Regions from separate parts of the Peribacillus sp. S4 genome, predicted to be linked through region 1. Evidence: riboswitches for the same ligand, from Rfam matches in the RefSeq annotation. Region 1 holds a riboswitch; each other region holds the start of a gene.

What was found. A riboswitch is a leader RNA that binds a small molecule or an ion and turns the genes downstream of it on or off. The one in region 1 is predicted to bind cyclic di-AMP.
Region 2: it holds a riboswitch for cyclic di-AMP, as region 1 does, so the genes downstream of both, ACJ9PY_RS04610 (APC family permease) here and ACJ9PY_RS23210 (TrkH family potassium uptake protein) in region 1, are expected to answer to the same signal.
Region 3: it holds a riboswitch for cyclic di-AMP, as region 1 does, so the genes downstream of both, ACJ9PY_RS01410 (cation:dicarboxylate symporter family transporter) here and ACJ9PY_RS23210 (TrkH family potassium uptake protein) in region 1, are expected to answer to the same signal.

What each region holds. Positions count from the first base shown of each region.
Region 1 is NZ_CP175708.1:4,858,839-4,863,129, reverse strand. It holds gene ACJ9PY_RS23215 (potassium channel family protein) at 84-740, opposite strand; gene ACJ9PY_RS23210 (TrkH family potassium uptake protein) at 764-2,095, opposite strand; cyclic di-AMP (ydaO/yuaA leader) riboswitch at 2,249-2,391, opposite strand; gene ACJ9PY_RS23205 (hypothetical protein) at 2,721-2,912, shown strand; gene ACJ9PY_RS23200 (TetR/AcrR family transcriptional regulator) at 3,317-3,916, opposite strand; gene ACJ9PY_RS23195 (ABC transporter ATP-binding protein) at 4,035-4,291, shown strand, end outside.
Region 2 is NZ_CP175708.1:955,105-959,395, forward strand. It holds gene ACJ9PY_RS04595 (DUF6044 family protein) at 1-518, shown strand, start outside; gene ACJ9PY_RS04600 (glycosyltransferase family 2 protein) at 534-1,556, shown strand; gene ACJ9PY_RS04605 (GtrA family protein) at 1,516-1,971, shown strand; cyclic di-AMP (ydaO/yuaA leader) riboswitch at 2,323-2,469, shown strand; gene ACJ9PY_RS04610 (APC family permease) at 2,608-4,291, shown strand, end outside.
Region 3 is NZ_CP175708.1:268,319-272,609, reverse strand. It holds gene ACJ9PY_RS01415 (hypothetical protein) at 1-151, opposite strand, end outside; gene ACJ9PY_RS01410 (cation:dicarboxylate symporter family transporter) at 722-1,981, opposite strand; cyclic di-AMP (ydaO/yuaA leader) riboswitch at 2,153-2,300, opposite strand; gene ACJ9PY_RS01405 (efflux RND transporter periplasmic adaptor subunit) at 2,500-3,759, opposite strand; gene ACJ9PY_RS01400 (hypothetical protein) at 3,774-4,291, opposite strand, start outside.

The DNA.
Region 1 (4,291 bases):
ATTTCATCGAGAAGACCTCCATATGGCGGTCTTCTCGTATGTATTAGCCTTCAAAAGGAGCAAGAGCTGGAACCTGCCGGATTTTATTCAATATTGGCAAAGACGGCCAGATCTTCTTTATTGCCAACCACTAAAAGCATATCCTTTTCATGGATATCCTGATCCGGTGACGGTGCTATGATAATTTCTCCATTACTCACGATGGCAATGACGCTGATATTATATTTTGCCCGTAAATCAAGCTCCCTGAGGCTTTTTCCCTTCATGCTCATGGGGAGGATGATTTCCTCGATATTGTATTCTTTAGAAAGCTCGATATAGTTCAGCATGTTAGGGGAAAGGAGCTGGTTCGCGACCCGTTCCCCCATATCCCTCTCAGGATAGATGACCCAGTCGGCACCGACTTTTGTCAGCACCTGACCGTGATTTTTATTAAGTGCCTTGGCAATGACCTTTTTGATCCCAAGCTCTTTTAAAAGCAAGGTAGTTAAAATGCTCGATTGCATGTCATTTCCGATGGCTACGATGACACAATCGAAATTACGGATTCCGATTGCTTTCAATGTCTCTTCTTCGGTCGTATCCGCCATGATTGCATGGGTAACGTTCAGTTCCGCATTCTCGACTCTTTCCTCGTTCACATCAATACCCAAAACCTCTTGGCCTGCCGTATATAATCTATGGGCCACACTGGTTCCGAATCTGCCTAAACCTATCACGGCATATTGTCGTTTTCCCATCATTTACACTCCTTCATTCATTATTAACCAATCATGATTTTCCCTTTTGGACGTCGGAACGGATCTGGCTTGCGCCTCATGGCGATAGCAAAGGCCAAAGTCAAAGGGCCGACACGGCCTGCAAACATCGTGAAAATGATGAGCATCCGGCCAACCGGTGATAATTCCGGGGTCAAACCCATTGAAAGTCCCACGGTGGCGAATGCTGAAGTGGCTTCGAACAAAATCATCAAGAAATCAGTTCCGCTTTCAGTGATGGTCAGCAGAATGGAGATGATGGAAACCATGAATACACCAATGAACGTAACGGATAATGCTTTAAAAATCGTTTCACTCACGATGCGGTGACGGAACAAGACCACATCACCCTTACCTTTGATCTGTGACCAAACCGTTCCTACAAGCGTCGCCAATGTCGTCGTTTTAATCCCGCCGCCAGTCGATCCGGGTGATGCCCCAACGAACATCAAGAAAATGATGAGCAGTAATGTAGGCTGAGTTAAATCAGGGATATTCAGCGTGTTGGAGCCTGCCGTCCGTGGTGATACCGATTGAAATAAGGACGACAGCATTTTACCCATGAAAGATAAAGGCTGCAATGTCTTAGCGTTACCGAACTCGAATAAAAAGATTAAAATTGCACCTGTGATTGTAAGGATCAAGCTAGTCATCAGAACCACCTTCGTATGTACGGATAAACGATGGGTGTCACGATATTCGTATAGTTCATTCATCACGATAAAGCCTATCCCGCCAAACGTGATGAGGAAGGCGACGGTAAGGGTTACGAATGGATCCGATACATAAGGGGTCAAACTCCTGAATTCCCCCATTAAATCAAAGCCGGCATTATTGAAATTCGAGACGGAATGAAAAACCCCGTAATAGATCGCTTTGCCGGTTGGCATGTCAAAAGAAAAGCGAATCGATAAGATAAGGGCACCCACACCTTCAATGATGGACGTGAAAATTAACAGCCGTTTCACTAATCTGACTACACCCGCCATGGATAGATTATTTAAGGACTCCTGCAAGAGTAACCTGCCTTTTAAGGAAATCTTTTTGCCTAGAAGGAAAAAGAAAAACGTCGCAAATGACATGAATCCTAAGCCGCCTATCTGAATCAGTGTTAAGATAACCAACTCACCAAAAGTGGTGAAAGTCGATCCCGTATCCACTACGACCAGCCCTGTTACACATGTAGCGGAAGTCGAGGTGAATAAAGCATCCAGAAAAGAAAGGCCATGGCCATTTTCGGTGGAAACCGGCAGGGTCAATAAATAGGCCCCGATAAGTATCAGGATGGCAAAGCCGAGTACAAGTATTTTTGGCGGATCCAATAAATTTTTTGTCATTCTCAAATGATCATCCCTACTGTATGACTTTTAATCAACAATCTGCTTTTCGAATCTTTTTAAAGGCATAATAAAAAGACCTGCGAAATCATCGAATAGCTGTATTGCCACTAATAGCGAGCAAAAAAAAGCTTCCGAAATAGGCGGTCTTAAGACCTCCTTCGCTTTAGCCGACGAAGTTAGCTGACGGGTAGGATGGCGAAAGAGCTGATCTCATCCCTTCTGCAAGGCAGAATTAACCCCAAATGATTGGGTCCTCCGTACTCATTTACCATGAGTTTTGGCCGAAATGCATTAAATTGATAAACGTATTCTACTCCCATCATTTAGCAGTTGTAAACCCCTAAATCGTAAAAAAATATTTCTTTAATAAAACTGAAAATTTACGTTTTATTTACATTAAAAAAACGTATTGACAAATATTAGTTAGCACATTATGATAGGTTCGATTAATCCAATTATGATAACCGGCATCGATGTACTTTATTCAATAATTTCAAGCAGAACATGCTATTGCCAATCAAAATTTGTAATAGATATATTATGTTTCTTTTGTAAAAGATAAAGGGAAAAGCAGTACATTATTAGTTAAATTCAATACATTTTATTAAAAAGGCGGGCAATTATGGAGAAGACGTTCAATAGATATGTTATTAATGCTACAGGCAAGGGTGGCCAAACATATTTAACACAGTGCCAGGATAAAGATGCACTAAGGAAATGGATAGCCGATCATGAGGATCAAATCATCATGAATGAATTAAGGATAACAGATAAGAAAAAGAATCCGTTTTTAAAACTGTTTTCCCCAAGGTAAATCAACTGATTCCAACATTCATAGCGGTATTCAATTATTATAATCCCTGTGTTCTATCCAGGAACGGTGAGCGAAAAATCCATATCTTGTTTTGCTTTTAAACTCATTATATTTAATGAGTTTTTTTGCGTTATTTACAGTATTGAACCATCAATGTTAAAATTTAGTAATTACTAATGTGGACGTAGAGAAGAGAAAAGTAAAATGAAATGACCACTTTCCGAGAGCAGCCGAGGATTGTTGGGTATGTATGGGGGGCATCGCAAATTGGTCTCGTTCCTTGGGGACGAGGTTTTTTATGTATGGTCAAAGGGGGAGAAGCGATGACATTAAGAAATGCATTGGTATCCTGGAAATACCCTTCCATTCTTTTGTGCGGAATAGGTATCTCCAACTAAAATCGTTCATTGGATGAATGTGCGCAATTGGCTGATGAAGTTCAAGATTTTAAAATGGATTTTTGCCATTTCTTCCGCCGTTTGTTCCTCACAGTTCTCCAGCCACTCAGTAATCACCCCTAAAATCGCCGATGTCAGGAAGGCGTGCATATACATGCGGAATGCTTCATCTTTAGCTGCAGGATGCAGGCTGATCAAACGTTCCAACAGTACTTCACCGAAAACCCGTTTTATTTTTTTCGCAAAAGAAGGGTCTCCCTGATCACCAAGAATGGCCCTTAATGCGTGAGCATGTTCACTGATGAATTGAAAAATCGCTATGAAAGGCGGATAAAGTTGCTGTTGATTAAGAGCCAAAAAAGCCTCTTTAGGCAAAATGGCAGTAATGCGGGTTTGAAGTTCATGTAACAATTCCTGCTGTAAGTGATCCATCAATTCATATTTATCTGTGTAGTGCAAATAGAATGTGCCCCGATTAATATTGGCACGCTCTGCGATTTTCTTCACGGATACATGTGAGAACCCCTCTGCTTCAATAAGTGCTATAAAATGATGTTGTATCTGCTTTTTCGTCTTTTGTACCATATCCTCATGAATCGATGCCATGGAATGTCTCCTTCACTGAACATTTTTCCAAATGTGTTGATTGTATTAGACCGAATGCTACCTTAGAATGATGATACACTCAACACCGTGTCAATTAAAGAGGGAGGATGTGTGTGCAATGAAAAATGCGATTTCCATTGATGGAATTGCTAAGGGTTTTCAGCAGAAGAAGGTCATTCAGCCAATGAGCCTGAATATTGAAAAAAGCGGAATTTTTGGTTTGCTAGGTCCATCCGGATGCGGAAAGACGACCTTGATTAAAATGATTGTCGGATTAATTAAACCCGATGCGGGTAAAGTCACGGTTCTGGATCATGAAGTGCCAAATGAATCCCTGTTAATGGTTGTCGGCTATATGGCACAGTCCGATGCTTT
Region 2 (4,291 bases), 1.7 Mb from region 1:
TCGGTTTCAATGAGGAAATCACTCACAATGAAAAGCCAACTTTTAAAGAGTTCTATTCAGAAAGCCTTTTTCAGGAAATAAAAGATCATATTGACCGTCCACAAGAAGAATATCGTGTTGCCAGCATTGGGCTGCATCCCGCAATCGCTCAATATAATGGATTTTACACGCTCGATAGCTATAACAATTTTTATCCGCTTTCTTACAAACATCAATTTCGTCAAATAATTGAAAACGAATTGGCTAAGAATAAAAACATCAGAATCTATTTTGATGAATGGGGAGGACGTTGTTACCTATTTACCGATGAGCTTGGGAAGCATTATATGTTCAAGAAAGGCTCGAAGAAAGAGCTGAAAAATTTGGACCTCAACATGGATGCGTTTAAAGGATTAGGCGGAACGTATATATTTTCTGCCATCCCAATCAACAACGCGAAGGAAAACGGATTGGTGCTGGATAGGGTTTTCACTAAAAAAGGAAGCGTATGGAAAATTCATTTATACAGAGTCATGTGAAAAGGGGGGAATAGAATGAATTCACCGATTGTAACGATTGTTGTACCTTGTTATAACGAAGAAGGCGTTTTGCAGGAAACCATTTCCCAGCTTTGTGGATTGATGAGGGGGTTGGTCGATGAAAACGTTGTTTCCGGTCAAAGTAAAATTTTGTTTGTCGATGATGGGAGCAAGGATCAAACTTGGAAGATCATTTACAAAGAAACGATTAATAATGAATATGTTCGCGGGCTAAAGCTTTCCCGGAATGCTGGACATCAAAATGCACTTCTGGCTGGGTTGTTTACAGCCAAGGAAGCCTCAGATTGTGTGATTTCCATTGATGCAGATTTACAGGATGATATTCAAGTCATCCCGGAATTCATTCGTAAATTCAATGAAGGATGTGAAATCGTATATGGTGTCCGCCAGAAAAGGGACCTTGATTCATTCTTTAAACGAACATCTGCAACAGGTTTTTATAAATTGATGAACAAGATGGGGGTTAACCTTGTCTATAATCATGCCGATTTCCGGCTAATGAGCAAGAGGGCGATCATGGAGTTGGAACGCTTTGATGAAACGAATCTTTTTTTACGGGGGATTGTACCGCTCATTGGGTTTAAGACGGACTCTGTTTATTATGACCGTAAAGAAAGATTGGCCGGGGAAACGAAATATCCATTTAAGAAGATGGTTGCTTTTGCACTTGATGGCATTACTTCCTTTTCAGTTACACCGATCCGGCTTGTATTATGGCTAGGATGTCTTTCCTTTTTCATTAGCTTACTCTTTGGGTCTTACTTTTTATGGTTGAAATTTTATGGGCAGACCGAAACTGGCTGGACCTCATTGATCACCTCCATATGGTTGATCGGTGGACTACAGTTGATTGCTGTCGGGTTGATTGGGGAGTATATCGGAAAAATCTATAATGAATCCAAACGCCGGCCTAAATATATTGTTGATCTTGATCTATTTAATCCGCTCGATTTAAAAAAACGGGAGCAACTAGACAATGAACGGAACAGTATTGAAAAACTATCTAAAACAAACTAACTCCTTTATCCGCTTTTTATTGGTTGGAATAGTCAATACAGCGGTTGGACTTTCCATCATGCTTTTTCTCATGAATGCTCTTGAATTATCTTACTGGATCTCCACCTTTATCGGCAATGGTACGGGAGCTGTAACGAGTTTTCTTTTGAACAGGACTTTTACCTTTAAAAGCGATATAGAATGGCGGCGAGGAGTTGCCCGTTTCTTTTGCGTCATCCTGATTTGTTATTCCGCCGCTTATTCTATAGGCCAAGCCATTGCAGAATCACTGGAAGGAACCGTTCATTTATCCATACAACAAAATTTGGCTGTTCTGATAGGAACAATCTTTTATACAGTGCTTAACTATCTTGGCCAGAAATACTTTGTCTTTAAAAAAAGCAATTTGAGGCCAATTCAAGAAGGAAGGAACTAATTGGCGTAGATCAGTGGAATAATGCCCCCGAATGGACGGGAATTAAAAATGGAATCGGAAAGCGAAATTCTGATTTTATGACTATCCAAGCTGGGGCAGATCTGTTTTACTTAATCCACCACGTTACTTCATTTTTCCTTTTGGGGAATCTATCTTTTGTTCATTGTCTTCTTGAATATCTTCCTTTCAGACGTTTACTTTCCTTCTTTCCTACCATCGAATCATGTGTTTGCATGACTTTTGTTATATAAGTCAAGAATAAAACCTCGCTTATAAATAATAATTCTATTTCTGTGCAAAATTTTCATTTACTTTTCCATTTCACGGGAGTATGATAATCAACAGTTTCATATTTCTAAATCGCTTAAACCTTATGGTGCGGGGGACCCGTTATTGGGATTGTCTTTAACAATCCAAGGGGTGAATCCTTTATAAGGTAGGGCTACTCTTAGGTCCGAATCCGACAGCTAACCTCGTAAGCGTTATATGAGAAGGAAGGTGGAGCTTGTTAGACAAAAAAAATTGATGTCTACAGGTCTATTTAGCTATGACTTGTAGGCATTTTTCTATTTAGTCTCGTTTTTTTTAGACAGCTGGGAAATATAAACTTATAAATTACATGGTGGTGAATTCTTGATGTTATCTTCTATAAAGAGGTTCTTGATTGGGAGACCTTTAAAATCAAATGCACTTGGTGAACAAAAGCTTAACAAAACAAAGGCGTTGGCGATATTATCTTCAGATGCATTGTCTTCGGTTGCATATGGGCCGGAGCAAATATTGATTGTCCTGATCACGGTCGGTGCTGCGGCATTCTGGTATTCAATCCCTATCGCGATTGGAGTATTGATCCTGTTAACCGCTTTGATTTTGTCCTACAGACAAATCATTTTCGCTTATCCACATGGCGGGGGAGCCTATGTGGTTTCAAAAAACAATTTAGGTGTCAATCCAGGGTTGATAGCTGGAGGATCCTTATTGGTCGATTATATATTAACTGTCGCGGTAAGTGTTTCCGCTGGTACGGATGCCATCACGTCCGCTTTTCCCGGCCTGCATGATTATAATGTCCTCATAGCCATTATTTTCGTCATCCTACTTACTATCTTGAACCTTAGGGGGGTTACGGAATCGGCATCTGTCTTGGCCTATCCGGTGTACCTATTCGTTTTAGCCTTGTTCATCTTGATTGGGGTTGGAATTTACAAAATTCTGACGGGAGGAGTCTCACCGGAATTGCATGCATCAATCGGGACTCCGGTAGCAGGCATCAGTTTATTTATACTGCTAAGAGCATTTGCATCAGGAAGCTCCGCATTGACAGGAGTCGAAGCGATTTCAAATGCAATCCCGAACTTTAAAGATCCAGCACCGAATAATGCTGCGAAAACATTAATAGCGATGGGTTCCTTACTAGCTGTTTTGTTTTCGGGAATCGTATACTTAGCCTATTATTTAAGCATTGTTCCTAGCGCAGAGGTAACGGTCGTCTCCCAGATTGCTGAAGAGATCTTTGGACGGAATTTCATGTATTTCTTCATTCAAGGTACAACTGCATTGATCTTGATACTTGCGGCAAATACTGGATATTCGGCTTTCCCTTTGCTTGCGGTAAATCTGGCGAAGGATAAATTCATACCAAGGGCGTTTACGATCAGAGGGGACCGTTTAGGGTATTCCAATGGAATTATCATACTTGGACTTGCATCCATCATCTTGATAGTCGCAGTTGAAGGACATACGGAAAATCTCATTCCGCTTTATGCGGTTGGTGTATTCATCCCATTTACGTTATCCCAGACCGGGATGATTGTTAAATGGATTCGCGAAAAGCCAAAAGGCTGGATGATGAAATTAACCATTAATTCAATTGGTGCCATAATTAGCTTTATCGTCACGATGATATTCTTTTTAACCAAATTTATTCAGGTTTGGCCTGTTTTGATTTTTTTACCTATCATCATTTTAATTTTTCATCGAATTAGAAAGCATTATGAAGCAGTTGGAGACCAACTAAGGATTACAACTTGTGAGCCGATCTTGCCAATTGAAGGAAATATCATTATCGTACCTGTGGCCGGTATAACTCATGTGGTTGAGAACTCTTTAAATTATGCAAAATCTCTATCTGCACATCAGGTCATTGCCGTTTATGTCGCTTTTGAAAGAGAAGATGAAAAGAAATTCGAAGAAAAATGGAAAAAATGGCAGCCGGATGTAAGGCTCGTTACACTGAATTCGTATTACAGAAGTATCATTCAGCCACTAACTAAATTTGTGGACACAGTAGAACATAAGGCTAGTGAATCCAACTATAAAG
Region 3 (4,291 bases), 990 kb from region 1:
CTCCATCGAATTGATGTTTCAATAATAAGATCGAATCCAAGGTATACGGAAGCGAATTGACGAATTCACGAAAATTGAGTCCATTAAAAAGGACAAAGCGTTCGGAAGCCTGCATATACATGTATAAGATATCATTACTTTCATTCTTCATAACCTGACCCCCTCCGAGCTCTCAATCAATAATGTTATTTTATCAAACTTTTGGAGTTTCACGTAAGTTATATAACCCCAATATTAATCATCATCATCTGCATCAGGTAAATAACATGAATCAAAATCCATATTAACCAATAGGAAAAAATATAGGATTCGAAGAATGGATCATATATGGTTTTATCACTCATTCACTCATTTCATAGGGCCGCTTCCCTTTTTGCTGATGCTTCCCCAACTCAAAATGACCGACATTAGCTTTGAAACAAATTAACGTATTTTAAAGCCGGAAGGTAGTTTCATTTCACAACACATGACCTTCTGGGCCGAGAGGAAATGATTTGGTTTTAGGGTAAACAAGATGAAAGGCTTTATGAATTTGGGGGCATTTTGACATCCGGGAAGACGCGTCAAGAAGGTAGTTTCCTCCATAAAACAATTCAACTTGAAGTGCTTGAGTATCTCTAAGGAAGCGGAGTTTACAGTCATCGAGAAATAAGAAAGCGCTATCTCATTCAAAAAATAAATAAAAAAATCCAGAGTGACATTTCACTCTGGATTTTTTATATTAAGAAACTTGCTCTAACTCTTTTTTGGAAGGAGGGTTGAATTGACCTTCCCATTTAGAGATGACGATTGCCGCAAGTGAATTACCGATAACGTTTACCACTGTACGTCCCATATCAAGAATACGGTCGATACCGGCAATAAATGCTAGACCTTCAATAGGAATACCGACAGTTCCCAATGTCGCTAAAAGCACTACGAAAGATACACCTGGTACACCCGCAATCCCCTTGGACGTGATCATTAACACTAGCATCAGCGTAATTTGCTCATACGCGCTTAAATCGATTCCGTACATTTGAGCGATGAAGATAGCTGCTAACGCTTGGTATAATGTAGAACCATCAAGGTTAAAGGAGTATCCAGTCGGAATAACAAATGTAGCAATATGTTTTGGACATCCCGCTTTCTCCATTTTTTCCATGAGTTTCGGAAGAACCGCTTCTGAACTTGCAGTAGAGAAAGCAAGAATCAATTCTTCTTTTAGAAGTTTAATCAGCGTAAAGATATTGAATCCGACAAATTTCGCAATAAGACCAAGAATGACTATTACAAAGAAAATCATTGTTCCGTATACAGAAAGCGCTAACTTTCCTAGCGGAATTAAAGATTCCAAACCGAACTTGGAGATCGTCACACCGATTAGTGCAAATACACCGATAGGAGCGAATTTCATGACCATGTTAGTTAGGTAGAACATTCCTTCAGCTGTACCTTGGAAGAAGCGGAATACTGGTTTACCCTTTTCACCGATGGCTGCAATACTAAGCCCAAACAACACGGAGAAGAAAATGATCGCTAGCATATCGCCTTGTACCATAGCTTGGACTGGATTGGATGGTACAATGTGAACGAGTGTATCCACGAACGATTCATGCTGCTTAGTTTCTGCTGTATCAACATACGTAGAAATATCAGTTTGTTCCAGCTTATCCATATTCACACCAGCACCAGGCTGGATGATATTCGCTGAAATTAAACCAACAGCAATCGCTATCATAGTTACGACAACAAAGTATGATAATGATTTAGCACCTAGTTTACCTACCGCTTTCAAATCACCTACACCAGCAACTGCAACGATAAGGCTTGAAACGATGATCGGCACTACAATCATTTTAATCATTCGTAGGAAAATGTCTCCGAATGGCTGTAAAAAGTTTTGGGCCGTCTCATTACCATAAAAAATGGCACCAACGATAATCCCTAGAATTAAACCAATGAAAATTTGGCTAGCTAAACTTAGTTTGAATTTCTTCATTTACTTTCCTCACCTTCCATAAAGTCTTTGATGCAAAAACATTTTTGTCTCGGTAAGGGAAACAAGATACTAATAAAAGAAAGTAATTTTTCTTTTTTGAAAAACTCTGTCTTTACGCCGAAAAAAAAGACACTTCATGTGTCGATTTCTTATAGGCGTGAATATTCACACATGTTCCCTTGAAGACGCTGACGAGGTTAGCTGTCGGGTTAGGATTGGAAACACAAAAAGCCCTTTCATTTCTGAATTCACCCCTAGCGGATAAAATCCACATAAATGGGTCCCCCGTTCTTGGAATAAGATTAAGCGAGTTAACTTATAATAAAATATTATACTAAAAATGATAATCTGTAAATATTTATTCGCATCCGTTCTAGAAAAAGGTCTTTAAATATGTCTGAATATTCTGTATTAATAGCTACTCTATCTATAATTACGCTTCCCGATTTTTAATCACTTAAGTTATATTGATATAATTAATAAATAATTTGTCATCACCTCTCTTGTGAAAAAAGCGGTTATTTTTCCAGAATGCCAAGTAACAGGTATCTTACTTTTTCCCTAGAGGTGAATTTTTTATAAGTTCTAGCTTTCACTTTTTCAAATTGAATCGGGGTAATAAAATAAGAATGGTTCTTCACTGCCACATTCGGCTTCAGGAGGATGACGTCACCTACAGATGGTCCCTTTATGATTTCCTGCTTCCCTTCAGCCTTAAGACCTTTTGTAATGTAATGTTTATCCACATGGCCTTTATTCGTCAACTTGTAAATATATGGATGCTTTTGGTATTGTACCGCCTCTATCGGTATAGAGGGTACACCGGCTTTCTCATTGGTTATTACAGTAAGATTCACTTTCGATCCCACCAACAAAGGTTCCGTTTCTTCGCCTTCCGGTTCGATTAAAGCCTGAAATGGAAATCTGTTATCTTTTTTTAATGATGGCTCTTCTGCGGGATAGGAATGGATACGGCCTATCGTCCCTTTCAATGCCTTTTTTGAATCAGAGGAACTTGCTTTTATAGTCATGCCCACTTCAGCCTTTTTCATTTCCTCTCCGGAGAAATACCCTTCAATTGCCATATTTGTAGAAACGATGGATATAATGGGATTATCAAGGTTTTTATTGATATTTTTAACGACACCATCAGCCTCGCTCGTCGTCACAATTGCACTGGACTGCTCCTCAATCGAACTTAATTTAGCGTCAAGCATTTTCACTTTTTCATCCAACCTGTTTTTTTCTAGTTCCTGCTTGTACATTTCTTGCTCAATGTTACTTTTAATAAGATCTGAAGAGCTTGTCGTTATATCAATATTCAAGTTTTTCTCCACCGATTCATCAATTGCCGCTTCAGGTTCACTGGTCAAGTTCCCCTGATAAGACCTCAACTTCCCTATGTATTCCTCAATCCCTGCCCTTTCCCCCTCAGCTGCCGTTTTCTCCGCTTCCAAACTCGCTTTAAGCGCATCAAGTTCGGTCGCCGTATACTCAAACAACGAGGAGCCAGCCGTAACCGAATCGCCTTCTTTTACAAGGAATTTCTTAAAATCATTTTTCTTGGCATCAAAATAGATATCATACTCTTCTACTGGTTTAATTACCCCATTTGTTTGAATAGTATCCGTAATTGTATCTTTTTTTACCTTAGTCCAGTTTTCAACGAAAACCGTCCGTTCCACTTTGCTTTCTTTTTTTTCAATAAGGTATAAGTTAACGGTTATTAACACTATCGACGCAATGGAGACCGCCGCTATTTTCCAGTTACCGCTCATTCATTTCACCCGCTTTATACAAATACGCCTACTTGGATGTATCCTAAAAAGGCTTTAACAAACCATGTGGCCAAATAGAATAGAACAATCATTAAAAGGACCAAATAATTATTACGTTCTGTAAATTCCTTCAAATAAAAATATTGCAGAGCAATAATGAGAAATTGAAAAATGGTAATTTCACTGAAAAAGTGAATGAAATAATCACTTCTGAGAAAATACTGACTGATGATCCCCAATGAAAAAGGATTGGCATCGCTGCCTATATCCATTAAAACGAATAAGGGAATCAATAATGTTTTTTCCACTAATTGCAGGCCAAAAAGAATCATTTGAACGATAACTAATTTTATATAGGGGATATCAGTAACGATCCAAAAGAATAGAGCTGCTAAAAATATGTATATGGAAGGGTGGATTATTCCTGTTATTATATTGCCGCTCAAAATCAGCAACTTTGCTGCTTCGAATTCATTGGCGCTCATCTTCGTGATTTCTTTGGAGAATGATTCTGAACCAATGCCAAAATATC